Regions from separate parts of the Pseudomonas sp. H1_A03 genome, predicted to be linked through region 2. Evidence: riboswitches for the same ligand, from Rfam matches in the RefSeq annotation. Region 2 holds a riboswitch; the other holds the start of a gene.

Region 1 (7,616 bases), 1.7 Mb from region 2:
GGTACCCAGGTGTATTACCGCCTGTGGCCAGTGCAGGGCGTGATCGTGCACAAAACCCACATCACTTACCCCTTCAGTGCTGCGAAAATGGCGCGCATCAAGGCGCTGTTCTACGCCGGCGACTGGCAGGTCAGCGCCTTGCCGGGCTACGGCCCAGCCCGTCGCGCCAATCCATTCGAAACCTTCGAGGCCATCCCCGCCAAGGCGCGTTACCAGTTCATGCTGGATAACGCCGAATACTTCGTGCGCACGTTCATTCGTGGGCCGGTGTGCCGTGGGCAGATTGCCACGGATGTGATTCGCGATAACTTCTGGACCCTGTTCCAGGACCCGGACCACGACCTCTACATCACCGATGCGCGCTATCGCGGCCAGGCCACGCCATTACTGGCCATGCCGGGACAGAATGACGATGTGGGCAGCGTGCTCAGCCTGTGGCGGGCCTACCGCGACAAACGCAATGAATACGAGGCCCTGCGCCGTGACAGCTATGCTGACCTGCCGCCGCCAAGCTGGTCGAGCCTGTGGGCGGGCAATGATGATGCCTTGCTGAGCATTTTCCGCCACTTCGACAGCGCCTCGGTGACCAAAGGCCTGATCGGCGATGTGCCGCAGACGATGTGGCTGTTCGACTATCCGCTGCTGGAGCGCACGTATTACCAATTGGCGGTGAATTTCGACGTGTTCGGCAATGTCTCGCACCAGGCCCAGACCCGGTTGTACTTCGACCTGATCCGTAACGGCGCCGAGCAGAACTTCCTGCGCCTGATGCCCGCCGATACCCGCGAAGACTTCCTCGACGACTGGTACCAGAACAGCGGCAAGATCAAGCTCTGGCTGGACTATGAGGCCATTGATGATGACAAGCCCACGGGTTTGCACCTGAACGAAAACGACCCGAAGCGCGACTTTGCCAACCAGTTGTTGACCCGTTATGCCAGCTTGAACGCCAGCCCGGACCCGTTTAACCGATGTGTGAGTGCGTATTGCTCGCGCAGCGGTATTGATCCGGTTTTGCAGGATGCGGAGCAGGCGTTGAGCCGCTTGACCTCACGCCCGGCCGCCGGGCTCAAGGTGATCGATCAATTGCCCGAAGCCACGATGTTGCGCATTCAAACTGCCAGCGGCAAGCGCGAGATCTACAGCCTGCTGCGCAACCGTGCCCACAGTAATGTCGCGTTTTTGCTGGGCGAAGCCTATCGCTACCAGCCGGGACTCGACACCTTGACCCTTTACCCCGGCGTACTCAGCAGTTACCCGAACTTCATGTTCAATATCCCCGCCCAGGAAGTGCCCGAGTTCGTGGCTGAAATGGAGCGGGCCAAAGATGCCAATCGTTTCGAAAAGATCGTCGACCGCTGGGGCGTGCGGCGCAGTCATCCGTTGTTCTGGCAGTACTTCCACGATCTGTCGCAGTACCTCCACGAAGTCGCGCCCGTGGAAGAGGGTGTGTTGGACATGAACCGTTATGAGAACCTATAACTACAGGCACTGATCCAGTCATCTCTCCAGGCGGGCGTTGAAGTAATCGGATATCTACTGTGCGGGGTTCTAAAAGGTAGTCCGATGATGTTGATTTCAGTGCAGTTTCTTCGCGCCTTGGCTGCGTGGCTGGTGGTGGGTCATCACTTTATGCAGCTGTTTTTCAACTTTGAGGTGCACAACGCGCTGGAGTACCTGTTCGTCGAAAAAGGCGGCGCAGGGGTGGATGTGTTCTTTGTCATCAGCGGCCTGGTGATCTTCCTTGCGACCGCAGACAAAGCCCTGACACCTTGGCGTTTCATGCTCATGCGCGTGGCACGGATCGCGCCGGCGTATTGGTTCTATACCTTGCTGCTGGCCCTGCTCACCCTGGCTGTGCCCTCGATGTTCCCCGATGTTCAACTCGCGCTGGGCCATGTGCTCCTGTCGTTGCTCTTTATCCCTGCCCAACACCCGGCAGGCTACGGCGTCTATCCGCTGCTGGATGTCGGCTGGACCCTGAACTTCGAGATGCTGTTCTATGGCCTGTTCGCCGTCGCCTTGTGGGTTCGTGGGGACTATCGGTTGTGGGTGGTGGCCGTGCTGTTGTACCTGGTGTGCTACCTCATCGGTCCCGCCCTGGACTTGGCCGACGGTTTTTACAGCAATGATATTGTCCTGGAGTTTCTTATGGGTATCGTCATCGGCATGCTGTATCGCCGCGGCCTTTGCCGGGTCAGGGCGTGGGTGCCGTTGCTGGGGATTGTGGTGGCGTGTGTGATGTTTTATCACGGGGCGGATGTGCCCCGTGCGTTGGAGTGGGGCGTGCCCAGCGCGATCCTGGTCATCAGTTGCGTGGCACTGGAGCCTTACTTCCATGGCTCACGCGTGTTGAAACTGATGGGGGACTGCTCTTACTCGGTGTATCTGATCCACGTGCTGGTTCTGTGCGCTGGGCTGTGGGTGGTCAAGCGTACGGGAATAGATCCCTATGCGATGCTGCCTGTTTGCATTGTATTAACAGCGCTTTGCGCCTTTGCGAGCTATCAATGGCTGGAAAAGTCGACCTATCGCACGCTCAAGCGTTGGTTCGGCATTGATGATCCCGCAGTCCTTTCCCGACAAAAATACTAGGACTTTGTACCTCTGTAATAATTTGGCGTAAACTGCCGGCAAGCCTGTGAGGAGTTTCCATGACTGCCATAACCATTACCGACGCCGCCCACGATTACCTGGCTGACCTGCTGTCCAAGCAGAACACCCCAGGTATCGGTATTCGCGTCTTTATCACCCAACCCGGCACCCAATACGCCGAGACTTGCATTGCCTACTGCAAGCCAGGGGAAGAGAAGCCTGAAGACACCGCCCTGGGGCTGAAAAGCTTCACCGCGTACATCGACGCCTTCAGCGAAGCCTTCCTCGACGACGCCGTGGTCGACTACGCCACCGATCGCATGGGCGGCCAACTGACCATCAAGGCGCCGAACGCCAAGGTGCCGAACGTCAACGCTGATAGCCCGGTGAACGAGCGTATCAACTACTACCTGCAAACCGAGATCAACCCGGGCCTGGCCAGCCACGGCGGCCAGGTCAGTCTGATCGACGTGGTGGATGACGGCATTGCCGTGCTCAAGTTTGGCGGCGGCTGCCAAGGCTGCGGCCAGGCGGACGTGACCCTGCGCGAAGGCATCGAGCGCACCCTGCTGGAGCGTGTCCCAGAGCTCAAGGGTGTACGTGACGTGACCGACCACACGCAGAAAGAAAACGCCTACTACTGAGTAAGGTGTTCACTGCGGACAAAAAACGGCGCCCCGTGAGCGCCGTTTTTTTATTGTTTAAATTCAATGTCTTGAGATGCCTATCTAACAAAACAAATCAACTGTGGGAGCGAGCAAGCCCGCTCCCACAGTTTTAATAGTGTTTATTCATATAAATCAATATGTTGTATCTTTAATTTAATTTGGCTTGTTAAGATCGGTAAAGATGCGCATGCCCTGCGCGATACAGCGAAGACTCACTAAAACCGTCACTGCCCAACACCCGACCCACCACAATCAACGCCGTCCGCCGAAATCCCTTCTCGGCCACCTTCCCGGCAATATCGCTCAGCGTCCCAACGACCCAATCCTGGTCCGGCCACGTCGCGCGGTGCACCACGGCAATCGGGCAATCTGCGCCATAGTGCGGCAGCAGTTGCGCGACGATTTTCTCCAAGTGATTGACCCCCAGATGGATCGCCATGGTGGTGCCATGTCGCGCCAGGCTGTCAAAGTCCTCGCCAGCGGGCATGCTGGTTTTATCCGCATAACGGGTCAGGATCACACTCTGGGCGATGTCCGGCAGGGTCAGCTCGGTTTCCAACAACGCTGCACAAGCCGCCACTGCGGTGACGCCGGGAATGATCTGGAATGGAATGCCCAGCTCACGCAAATGGCGGATCTGCTCGCCAATCGCTCCATACAGGCTTGGGTCGCCAGAATGCACGCGTGCCACGTCCTGGCCTTTCGCATGGGCGGTCTTGATCAGGTCGATAATCTGTTCAAGGTGCAATTCGGCACTGTTGACCAACTGTTCTGCCTGGTGGCCTTTGAGCACTGCCGTCGGCACCAGCGAGCCGGCATAGATGATCACCGGGCAACTGCGGATCAGCCGCTGGCCTTTGACGGTGATCAATTCCGGGTCGCCGGGGCCTGCGCCGATGAAGTAGACGGTCATGGGAATATCCTATGGAAAAACGCACGAGCATGAACAACGCTCATGATCGGAACGGGCGATTATCAGGTTTTCAGCCGGCGCAAGCCAATGCGAAGGTGGCCTGGGCGGTTTGCTTGCGGCTAATCAACAGGCGAGCAGGGGCGTTGGCGAGGTATTCAGCCAGGGCCAGGGCGGCGCTTTCGGCAATGCCGTAGCAGCCCGTATGGGCAAACGCGATCGCGGATTTGTGGCTCAGCTGTTCTGCATAACCCGCCAACTGATCAGCATCGAAACACTGGAATGGCAAGTTCAACAGATCGGCCAGGGCTTGAAGGCCAGGTTCATCGCGCTTGCGGTCGATACTGGCCAGCGCGGTGATCCGTTGAAGCTCGATACCGCCCTCGGCGAGGGCGCTGTCGAGCAGGGCCCGCAGGGTGTGAACGTCACAACCCCGCTGGCACCCCAGGCCGACCACTAAAATCATGCTGAGTATTGATCATCACGATTGCGGCGGAACAGCCAGGCGCTGATCAGGCCCAGCGCCAGCCAGAAGGCGACATTGGTCAACTGCGAAGCAATCTTGAACTGCGCTTCCAAGGCTTCGGGGGCTAGCATCGAATGCACTTCCGGCTGCGGCGCGCCGATCACGTGTGGCACGACCAGAATCGCTACGCCCAGCGCTTTGAGCAGCCAATTGCGGCCGAACACGATCAGCGCTATGCCCGCAGCGGTGGAGGCGGCGGTGCCCACCCACCAGATCTGCCGTTGTGCGAGATCAGCGGCAGCAGTGCCTGGCAGCTCAGGCGGTAGGCCCATTGTCGGCGCCAACACGAAGGTCGCGTAGCCGGCCAAACCCCAAAGCAGGCCCTGGGCAGTGCGGGTGGGTGCGCGCAGGGTATAGAGGCCGGCGAGCATCAGCGCGAAACCGACAGCCACCACCAGATTACCGCCGGTGGTAGACAATACGCGCTGCCAGCCGTCTTCCGGTTCCCAGGCTTCGGCGTCGTGGGTGTGCGCGGCATTACCGGCTGCGTGCTCATGCACCACTTCAGTCGCGGCCGGGGCCTTTTCAAAGGTTTCCGCCTGCAGAATTAATGGGGCGACCCAGAAGCTTTGCAGCAGGGTCAGCAGCAGGGCAGCCAGAAGACCGGTGAAACCTGCAGTTTGCGCAATACGCTTGATCATGTCGGCAGGTCTCAGTGGCACGGGAACGCGGCGCTGTGGCGGGTATCGTGGGCAGCGTTATGCACCGCCTCGATGTGCGAGAAACCGGCGAAATACACCAGGCACGCGCCCAGGATCGACGCGCCGATTGCGGCGGTCAGGCGTTGGCTCAAGGTGGAGGTGCTGCTGGCGGAGTGCGAAGTGCTGCTGATGATCGACATGGCGCGTCCCTTTCAGGTGTCAGGGTGAAACGAGCGCATGAAAACCCCGCGAGCCAGGCACGCAGGGTTCTGAACAGCGCCCGCCCACCGCGGGTTTGTTATCTGATTTTTCGGGCCGGTCTCCGGGCTTGCGAGGGGCGGCTCTTGAAAGAGCCCAGCCTGATAAGCATCTCCTTCCCATGCACAGCACAGTGGATTTGACGCTTCGCTCGCTTACCGTTGCGGGGGCAGCACCGGACTTGCCATAGATCTATGGCGCACCGGTTTCCCGTTTCACCCTGTGAAGGGCACCCGAAACAAGATGTGTAGGAGAGCATGGAGAGAACGCTCCCGTCAAATGAGGACTGCGCCGCCTTGATGGCACGAGAGGTGAAAATGTCTGACGCCGGAGTTTCTATTGGCGGGCTGATGCAGGGGCTTATCCTCCCATGTGTTTCATAAGTTTCGCCTGTTGTTCATCCTGTTGCTGAAATCTAAAAATATATTGTGTAGATATTTGAGTTTAAGTTGAATTTTGCTTTTTTTTCAGTCGGCCATTGGGGCGGCCAGATGCCGTGGAGTAATGTTAAATTGTTATCGTTGCCAGTTATTGTATTTCCAGATTTTAAAGATTGCCGGGTTATTCAGGAACGGGTTGAGTGATTTTTTCCAAATTGTGCTTGTGATCGAGGTTTATCTCCGTCGAATAATTAAATATGGTGGTGATTTTGAAAATAACTAATAGCCAGCAGCCTTCCTATAATCCGTCCGCCGGCCTTCAGCGAGCCGGTTCCTCAGATCCCACGTTGCGCAGCGCCGACCCGCATATAAGGCGGAACTTTGCCAAACCGATCTTTACCGTGGATCAAGTTGCTCAGCAGCTCACTCGAGAAAATGTGAAATGGGCTGACAGAAACGGTGATGGTGTCACGGCAATCTCCTTTTCATTCAACAAATTGACGAGAGGGGATAGAGAGTTCAATACTACACAGAAAAACCAAGCCAGACTGTCCATGCAATCTTGGGCCGATGTGGCGAATGTGTCGTTCGAAGAACGTACCGGCCGTGGCGAAGGACGCTTGGCTTTTTCCAACAACGAGGGCCCCGCGGTTGCTTTTGGCCAGTACCCAGGCCAAGACGGTAAAGTGTTCATCAATCCCCACTATGGCACCAATACTTCTCCTGCACTTCATAATCATGGCCGATATACACTAACCCATGAAATAGGCCATACGTTGGGTCTTGCGCACCCCGCAGACTATGACGCTTCTAATTCTACCTCTCCCAGTTACGCTCGCAGTGCCGTTTATGCGCAGGATACTCGTGGTCATACTGTCATGAGCTACTTCGACGCTCACGAAGGTGGTCAGAACCATAAAGAAAATTACTCTGCTGCTCCATTGATGGGTGATATTGCTGCTGCCCAGCGTTTGTATGGTGCCAATTACAGGACGCGCAATTCAGACACCACTTACGGTTTTAACTCCAATTCGGGTCGAGACTATTATCAACTCAATAATCCCAATGATACGGCACTCTTCTGCGTGTGGGACGGTGGCGGTAACGATACGTTGGATTGTTCCAAGTATCGCCAAAACCAGACTATCAACCTCAACCCTGAATCCTATTCCGATGTTGGAGGCTTGCGGGGGAATGTTTCTATCGCCAAAGGCGTTACGCTGGAGAACGCAATCGGCGGTTCTGGCCATGATGTGATCATCGGTAATCATGCAGACAACATGCTCAAGGGGGAGCGGGCGCTGATTGGCTCAGGGGGGAGGGGGGCAGATACCTTTGTCTACGACAACGTCAGCGACTCCACACTGGAACGCCCTGACCAGATCATGGACTTTGTGAGTGGCACCGACAAAATCGACATTTCGGTCTTGTTGAAAAACGCCGGTATTACCGCGTTAACGTTTGTAAAGCGGCTGTCGGGTGAGCCGGGTCAAGCCGTTCTGCATTACAACCGCAACACCAACGAGTCGAGGTTGGCTATCGATCTGACGGGCAACGGCCGTTTTGACTTTTTCCTCAAAAGCCGCGGTCCGATAAATACACCCGATATCGTCAGTAACGTCCCGATTATGTGGCGTT
Region 2 (7,616 bases):
CCTCCAGGTCATCGCTGCGCAGGGCCTGGGCCACCGGGATCACATGCTCGCCAAGGCTACGCATGCCGAGGGCGCAATACAGCGCCAGAATCTCCACTACCCAGCCGATATACGGCGCCCACGACAACGCCGTGGCCAGCAGGGTCAGCGGCACTACGGCGATAAACCAAGCGGTCACGCCATGGCTGCGCCAGCCACGGCCACCGGAGTTAAAACGTTGCTCGATGCGCCCGGCGAAATTGCCGAATGCCACCAGCGGATGCCAGCGCCTGGGTTCGCCCAGCAGCGCATCCAGCGCCACTGCAGCGACGCACAGCAAGGCCACACTCATTGACTCACTCCCCACACATTCTCATACAACATGTCACTCAGCGGCCGAGGCTCGGTCCAGCCTTCGAGTTGCAACATCGGTGCCGGGTAGAACTCGGTTACCGGCCCCAGGCACAACACGGCCAGGGGTTTCGCGCCGGGCGGCAAACCGAGCAGATCGGCCAGGGCCTGGGGTTCGAACAGCGAAACCCAGCCCATGCCGAGGCCTTCGACGCGAGCCGCCAGCCACAGATTCTGGATGGCACAGGACAGCGAGGCCATGTCCATTTCCGGCAAGGTACGACGGCCGAAGATGTGCCGCTCACGGTCATCCATCAGCGCCGCCACCAGCACTTCGGCGCAGTCGTGGATGCCTTCGACCTTGAGCTTCATGAACGCGTCGGAGCGCTCGCCCAGGGCTTCGGCGGTGCGTACGCGCTCCTCTTCTACTAACTGCTGAATCTGCCCACGCAGTTGGCGATCGCTGATGCGGATGAAGCGCCAGGGCTGCATCAGGCCGACGCTGGGGGCCTGGTGCGCGGCCTGGAGCAGACGGTGCAGCAATTCGGGGGCGACAGCGCCGCCGCTGAAGTGGCGCATGTCACGGCGTTCGGCGATGGCGCGGTAGACGGCGTCGCGGTCGGCCTGGGGGAAGGCGTTGTCCGTCATGGCCTCTTCGCGGGCAAGTCGAATCGTCGCACCGCCCCTCCCACATTTTGATCTGTGAACACTGTCGATGTGGGAGCTGGCTTGCCTGCGATAGCGACATCACGGTCTGGCGCAAACAGTGCGGCTACAGCGGCTGGATTCGACGGGAAATAAAAATGCACGTAAGAAGCCGTCATCCGCCCCTGACGGTAAACCGCCTCAGCCCCGCGCCCACCATTGGGGCTCAACCCCCTGGCAATCGGCTGCCAGTCGGTGCTGGTCAGCGAATGGTGATAGGTGTGACCACGCAGTGTGCCTTCCGGCAACTCGACGCTTTGCAGCGCCAGGGCCGCCAGTTTCTTTTGCATCACCGCATCGCCCTGCAACAGGCCCACCAGTTCGGCGCGGGTGCCGTCGACATCGGTGAGCGAGTCCAGCAGGTAGAGCATGCCGCCGCATTCGGCGAGCAAGGGTTTGCCGGCCGCATGGTGAGCGCGGATCGCGTCGAGCATTGGGGTGTTTTCCGACAGCGCCTGGTGGTGCAGTTCCGGGTAACCGCCGGGCAGGTAGAGGCTGTCGGCATCAGGCAATGCGCGATCGTGAATGGGCGAGAAAAACTTCAGCTCGGCGCCCATGGCCCGCAGCAGATCAAGACTGGCGCCGTAGGTAAAAGCGAAGGCTTCGTCGCGGGCCACGGCAATACACACGCCCTTGAGCAGTGGCTCGGCCTCGATCACTTCCGGTGCAGCAAAGGTCACCGGCGGCGGCAAGGCCACTTCGCAACTGCTGCCCAAGGCTTGGGCGGCGGCGTCAAGGCGCACATCAAGGTCATTCAGTTCGCTGGCTTGCACCAGGCCCAGGTGACGGCTAGGCAGCTCTATACCGGTCTCGCGGGACAACGCGCCGTACCAGCGCAGGCCTTCGGTGAGGCTGCCTTCCAGCAATTGCGCATGACGCAGCGTGCCAACGCGGTTGGCCAGCACCCCGGCGAACGGCAAGTCCGGCTGATAACGCGCCAGGCCCAGGGCCAAGGCGCCAAAGGTCTGGGCCATGGCCGTGCCGTCAATAACGCCCAGTACCGGCACGCCGAAGTGTCGCGCCAGGTCGGCGCTGGAAGGGGTGCCGTCAAACAAACCCATCACGCCTTCGATCAGGATCAAGTCGGCCTCGCCCGCCGCTTCCCACAGCAGGCGGCGACTTTCCTGCTCGCCCACCATCCACATGTCCAATTGATACACCGGCGCACCGCTGGCGCGCTCGTGGATCATCGGGTCGAGGAAATCCGGGCCGCATTTGAACACGCGCACCTTGCGACCCAGGTTGCGGTGCAATCGGGCCAGCGCCGCGGTGACGGTGGTTTTGCCCTGGCCGGACGCCGGTGCGGCGATCAATACGGCCGGGCAATGACGGGGCTGATTCAAAGTTCGACGCCCTTCTGTGCCTTGATACCGGCCTGGAACGCGTGCTTGAGCATGCCCATTTCGGTGACGGTGTCACCCATTTCGATCAACTCAGGCTTGGCGCCACGGCCGGTGACCACCACGTGCTGCATCGGCGGGCGGGCCTGCAAGTCACTGAGCACCTGGTCCAGTTCGAGGTAGCCGTGCTTGAGGGCGATGTTCAGCTCATCCAGCACGACCATGCCGATGCTCGGGTCTTGCAGCAGTTCGCAGGACACAGCCCAGGCGGCTTCGGCCGCGGCGATGTCACGTTGGCGATCCTGGGTTTCCCAGGTGAAGCCTTCGCCCATGACGTGGAAACGTACTTGCTCGGGGAATCGGCGGAAGAACAACTCTTCACCGGTGCTGTGACGCCCCTTGATGAACTGCACCACGCCGCACTGCATGCCGTGGCCCATGGCCCGGGCCAGCATGCCGAACGCGGAGCTGCTCTTGCCTTTGCCGTTGCCGGTGAGCACCAGCAGCAAGCCGCACTCGTTGGGGGAATTGGCAATGCGTTCGTCGATCACGGCTTTTTTGCGCAGCATGCGCGCCAGGTGGCGTTCGTCGCGGTCGGGGGAATCGGTCATGACAGCTCTCCGTTGGGGCTGGACAAAAACGGCGGGCAGGAAAAAAGAAAAACAGACAGCCAAGCATCGCCCACCGTGATGCTGTTGGATGTAACAGGCCGGTCTCCGGGCTCATGAGTGGCGCCGTTGCCCTCGTATAGAGAGCGCGCAGGCCAACGCTACGCCTTCCCATATCGCTGGCGATACAGTGGCAAAAGGCAGCGTCTTGACTCATTTACCGTTGCGGGGGCAGCGCCGGAATCGCGGCAGCACTGTGTACAAGTGCGCTCACTCACCGGCTTCCCTGTTTCACTCGGTCGACCCATTGGTCACAGAGCACCTGGAACAAGCCGCGAAGGTTAGTGGGTTGGGGGTGGAGCGTCAATGAAAGCTGACCTTGCACTTGAACCATCGCACCGCCGACCTCCTCTACCCTTACAGGTATTAAGGAGAACACCATGCATAAAACAAGACTTGCCCTACTCATCCTGGTCGCCGGCACCCTCGCCGCCTGCGGTGAAAGCTCCACCCTCCAGGTCTCCGACGGTACCGGGCCTTCGCCCAAGTTGCCGGAACCGAACAAAACCCTGATCCCCACCGTCAATATCGCCCCCGCCATCGGTTGGCCCGAGGGCGTGAAGCCAACGGCCGCCGCCGGCACCCAGGTTGCGGCGTTTGCCGAAGGCCTGGACCATCCGCGCTGGCTGTATGTGCTACCAAATGGCGATGTGCTGGTAGCGGAAACCAACGCGCCGCCCAAGCCGGATGACGCCAAGGGCGTTCGTGGCTGGGTCATGGAGAAAGTCATGGGCCGCGCTGGCGCCGGGGTGCCGAGCCCGAATCGCATCACGCTACTGCGTGACGCCGACCACGACGGCGTCGCGGAGACGCGCACGGTATTCCTGGAGAATCTCAATTCGCCGTTTGGCATGACACTGGTCGGCAACGACCTGTACGTCGCTGACTCGGACAAGCTGCTGCGTTTCCCCTATCAACCGGGTGACACTGCGATCAAGCAAGCCGGCACCAACGTCGTCGACCTGCCGGGCGGGCCTCTGAACCACCACTGGACGAAAAACGTGGTGGCCAGCAAGGACGGCACCAAGCTGTACGTGAGCGTGGGTTCCAATAGCAACGTCGGTGAAAACGGCCTGCAAGCGGAAGAAGGCCGGGCGGCGATCTGGGAAGTCGATCGCGCCAGCGGCGAGCACCGCATCTTCGCCTCCGGCCTGCGCAACCCGAACGGTATGGCGTGGGAGCCGCAGAGCGGTAAGTTGTGGACGGCAGTCAACGAGCGTGACGAAATCGGCAGCGACCTGGTGCCGGACTACATCACCTCGGTCAAGGATGGCGGCTTCTATGGCTGGCCGTTCAGCTACTACGGGCAGCATGTGGATGTGCGGGTCAATCCGCAGAATTTGGACTTGGTGGCCAAGGCGATCGCGCCGGATTACGCGGTAGGCCCGCACACCGCATCCCTGGGGCTGACGTTTGCCGAGGGCAGCAAACTCCCTGCGCAGTTCAGTAACGGCGCGTTTATCGGCCAGCATGGTTCGTGGAATCGCAAGCCGCACAGTGGCTACAAGGTGATCTTCGTGCCGTTCGAGGGTGGGCAGCCTAAAGGGCCGCCGGTGGACGTGCTGACGGGGTTCCTCGATAAGGACGAGAAAGCCATGGGCCGCCCGGTGGGCGTGGTGATTGATCAGCAGGGGGATTTGCTGGTGGCCGATGATGTGGGGAATAAGGTATGGCGGGTGTCGGCCGCTAGATAGCGGAGCAGCAAGCCTCACGCTTGAAGCTGCAAGCAGGCATTGCGCCTTCTTGCAGCTGACAGCTCGTAGCTGCCGCTAGGGATTACGTGCCAGATTCGCCGGCAACACACGCTTGGCACTCAGGTACGCATTCTGCCAGTACGCCTTGGACAAGGTATCCAGCTTCACCGTACCGCCCGTTTGCGGCGCGTGCACAAAGCGCCCTTCCCCCACGTAGATCCCGGCGTGGCTGACCTGTGAACCACCACCGGTGGCGAAGAACAGCAGGTCGCCGGTCTGCAGGTTCTGCTCGCTGACGTCCTGGGCGCGCATTACGATCAGTTCACGCGTAGTACGCGGCAATGAGATGCCGGCAGCGTCGCGAAACACAAAACCAATCAAACCGCTGCAATCAAACCCGGAGTCCGGCGTGTTGCCGCCCCAACGATAAGGCGTGCCGACCAGGCCCAGCGCGCGGAAGAGCACATCTTCAGCCGCAGGCGAGAAATTCTGGGTGGAATAGTTGAACACCGGCTTAGGCTTCACCGCGACAGGCGCGGGCGGCGGTGGGCGGCTTGCACAGGCGCTGAGCAGCGCGGCGCAAACAATAAGAATCAGGCGGGCCGAGGTCGACATGTGCAGAACAATCCTGGTCTGGATGCGGCTTTTCGCTGCCGAACGCTGAAAACCAGAACGCGCAAGCAAAGCTCGCGCGAACGGATTACAACAATGTCCAGGGATTCTAGCGCTTACACGTCAAACTTCAAGTATCACTTTAAGTTTACTTGCTAGCGGTAACCGTCGTCGGGGCCATGGCGAGTGCGCGCTTGGCTTCGATGAAGGTTTTGCTCCAGTAGCTATCACCCAGGTTGTCGACTCGAACACCGCCACTGCGACGGCTGCTGGAGTGGATAAACTGGTTATCGCCCAAGTAGATACCGGCATGGCTGACGCGACCACGACCAGCCGTACTAAAGAAAAGCAGATCACCGGGCTTGAGGTTGTTGCGCGCGACCAACGGTGCATTCACGTTGATCATTTCGCGAGTGGAGCGTGGCAGGTTCATGCCCGCCTCTTCACGAAACAGGTAGCCGATGAAACCGCTGCAATCGAAACCGGCTTCGGAAGTACCGCCGAAACGGTAACGGGTACCGATCAGGGACATGCCGCGTTCGAGGATGCTGTCGGCGAGAACTGGAAGCTGGTAAGGCTTGCTGCCGGAGAAATTGGCCAATTCTTTTTCAGTTGCCAGCTCTTCTTCGTAAACAGAAGCAGACTGTGCAGCAACAAATTTGGCCTGGTTTTGAACCTGTGGTTTTTGCTGTTCTGCCACCTGTTGAGGGTGGGAGGCGCAACCAAACAACAGGGTAACGAGTGCGAGAGGCACGAGGGGTGCGAAGCGATTTAGCATGGGCACGACCGTGGCTGGTATGTAAAGAAGCCGAGACTATGCCTTCTATCACATCGATTTGCAAATTCAATCGTGGTCTATGTGACTTCCCGCTTGGACTATGCCATCTAAGCCGTAATTCCATTTATCGATTGAAATGCGTGACCAATACGGTTCAAACGCAGGTTTTCTGGCGCCTGAAAATTGCCGAACCCCGTCAATTCAATGGGTTACCAGCCCAACGTTTCTTTCAGGAAAGGGATCGTCAATTTTCGTTGAGCCTGCAAGGAAGCCTGATCGAGTTGCTCGAGCAAATCGAATAAGGCGCTCATGCTGCGTGTGCCACGGGTAAGGATGAAATGCCCCACCTCGTCGGTGAGATGCAGGCCGCGACGCGACGCGCGCAATTGCAAGGCGCGCAGTTTGTCCTCGTCGGACAGCGGGCGCATCTGGAAGATCAGCGCCAGGGTCAGACGCGACTTGAGGTCAGCCAGCTTGATCGGAAGTTCACGTGGGGAAGTCGAGGCGGCAATCAATAAACGCCGACCGCTGTCACGCAGGCGGTTGAACAGGTGAAACAGCGCCTCTTCCCAGTCTGCCTTGCCGGCGATCGCTTGCAGATCGTCCAGGCACACCAGCTCGTATTGCTCGAGGTGGTCGAAGATGCCGATGCCACGGTCCATCAACTCAGCCAGGGGCAGGTAAACCGCTGGCTCGCCCATCTGCTCGAAACGCAGGCACGCGGCCTGCAACAGGTGAGTACGCCCTACGCCGTGCTTGCCCCACAGATAGATCAGGCTTTCGGTCCACCCGGCGTCGGCTTCGCAGAGCCGCTCGACATAGCCGAGTGCAGCGGCATTGGCGCCTGGGTAGTAGTTGATAAAGGTGGCGTCATCACGCAGACGCACACCCAAGGGCAGCTGAATCGGTTTCATGCTGACTGAACGGCTCCAAACGAACCGTTAGTGGCCTCTGTGTAAAGTTTGCAAAGTTTATACCCGTGACGCCGGGCGCACAATGCAGCAGACCGCAAGCAAAATCAAAGGTTTGCGTTAACTTGTTGGATTTGTGCAGATTGTTTGGCGCCGCTGCTCCAGAAACAACAAACCCGGCCTTGGCCGGGTTTGTTACGAAGCGGTTACAGCTCGGGGTCTTCAACGCCGGTATACACATCCGAATCCTTGTACAGATCGTGCATATGGCGCACCAGCACCATGATCACCGCCGCCACCGGCAGAGCCAGCAGGATGCCGGTAAACCCGAACAGCTCACCGCCCGCCAGGATTGCAAAGATCACCGCCACCGGGTGCAGGCCAATCCGGTCGCCCACCAGCAAGGGCGTGAGCACCATGCCTTCCAGCGCCTGGCCGACCATGAACACCGCGACAATCCCCAGCATCGGGTACAGGTCGCCGCCAAACTGGAACAGCCCGGCCACCAGCGCCGCGCCGATACCGATCACAAAGCCCATGTACGGCACGATAGCGGCCAGGCCGGCGATCAGGCCGAT

Evidence for each region. Region 2 has a riboswitch for cobalamin ahead of cobO (cob(I)yrinic acid a,c-diamide adenosyltransferase). Riboswitches for the same ligand answer to the same signal wherever they lie in the genome.
Region 1: linked by a shared signal. The riboswitch ahead of AB4O35_RS18905 (CbtB domain-containing protein) and the one ahead of cobO (cob(I)yrinic acid a,c-diamide adenosyltransferase) in region 2 are both predicted to bind cobalamin.

What each region holds. Positions count from the first base shown of each region.
Region 1 covers NZ_CP162829.1:4,042,033-4,049,648, forward strand. Annotated here, with positions in the region: gene AB4O35_RS18875 (fatty acid cis/trans isomerase) at 1-1,482, shown strand, start outside; gene AB4O35_RS18880 (acyltransferase family protein) at 1,570-2,595, shown strand; gene nfuA (Fe-S biogenesis protein NfuA) at 2,655-3,239, shown strand; gene cobM (precorrin-4 C(11)-methyltransferase) at 3,430-4,176, opposite strand; gene AB4O35_RS18895 (cobalamin biosynthesis protein) at 4,247-4,639, opposite strand; gene AB4O35_RS18900 (CbtA family protein) at 4,636-5,340, opposite strand; gene AB4O35_RS18905 (CbtB domain-containing protein) at 5,352-5,540, opposite strand; cobalamin riboswitch at 5,637-5,850, opposite strand; gene AB4O35_RS18910 (M10 family metallopeptidase C-terminal domain-containing protein) at 6,236-7,616, shown strand, end outside.
Region 2 covers NZ_CP162829.1:5,717,819-5,725,434, forward strand. Annotated here, with positions in the region: gene cbiB (adenosylcobinamide-phosphate synthase CbiB) at 1-331, opposite strand, end outside; gene bluB (5,6-dimethylbenzimidazole synthase) at 328-978, opposite strand; gene AB4O35_RS26425 (cobyrinate a,c-diamide synthase) at 975-2,378, opposite strand; gene cobO (cob(I)yrinic acid a,c-diamide adenosyltransferase) at 2,375-2,986, opposite strand; cobalamin riboswitch at 3,066-3,324, opposite strand; gene AB4O35_RS26435 (PQQ-dependent sugar dehydrogenase) at 3,424-4,737, shown strand; gene AB4O35_RS26440 (C40 family peptidase) at 4,813-5,352, opposite strand; gene AB4O35_RS26445 (C40 family peptidase) at 5,498-6,127, opposite strand; gene hda (DnaA regulatory inactivator Hda) at 6,337-7,041, opposite strand; gene AB4O35_RS26455 (AI-2E family transporter) at 7,245-7,616, opposite strand, start outside.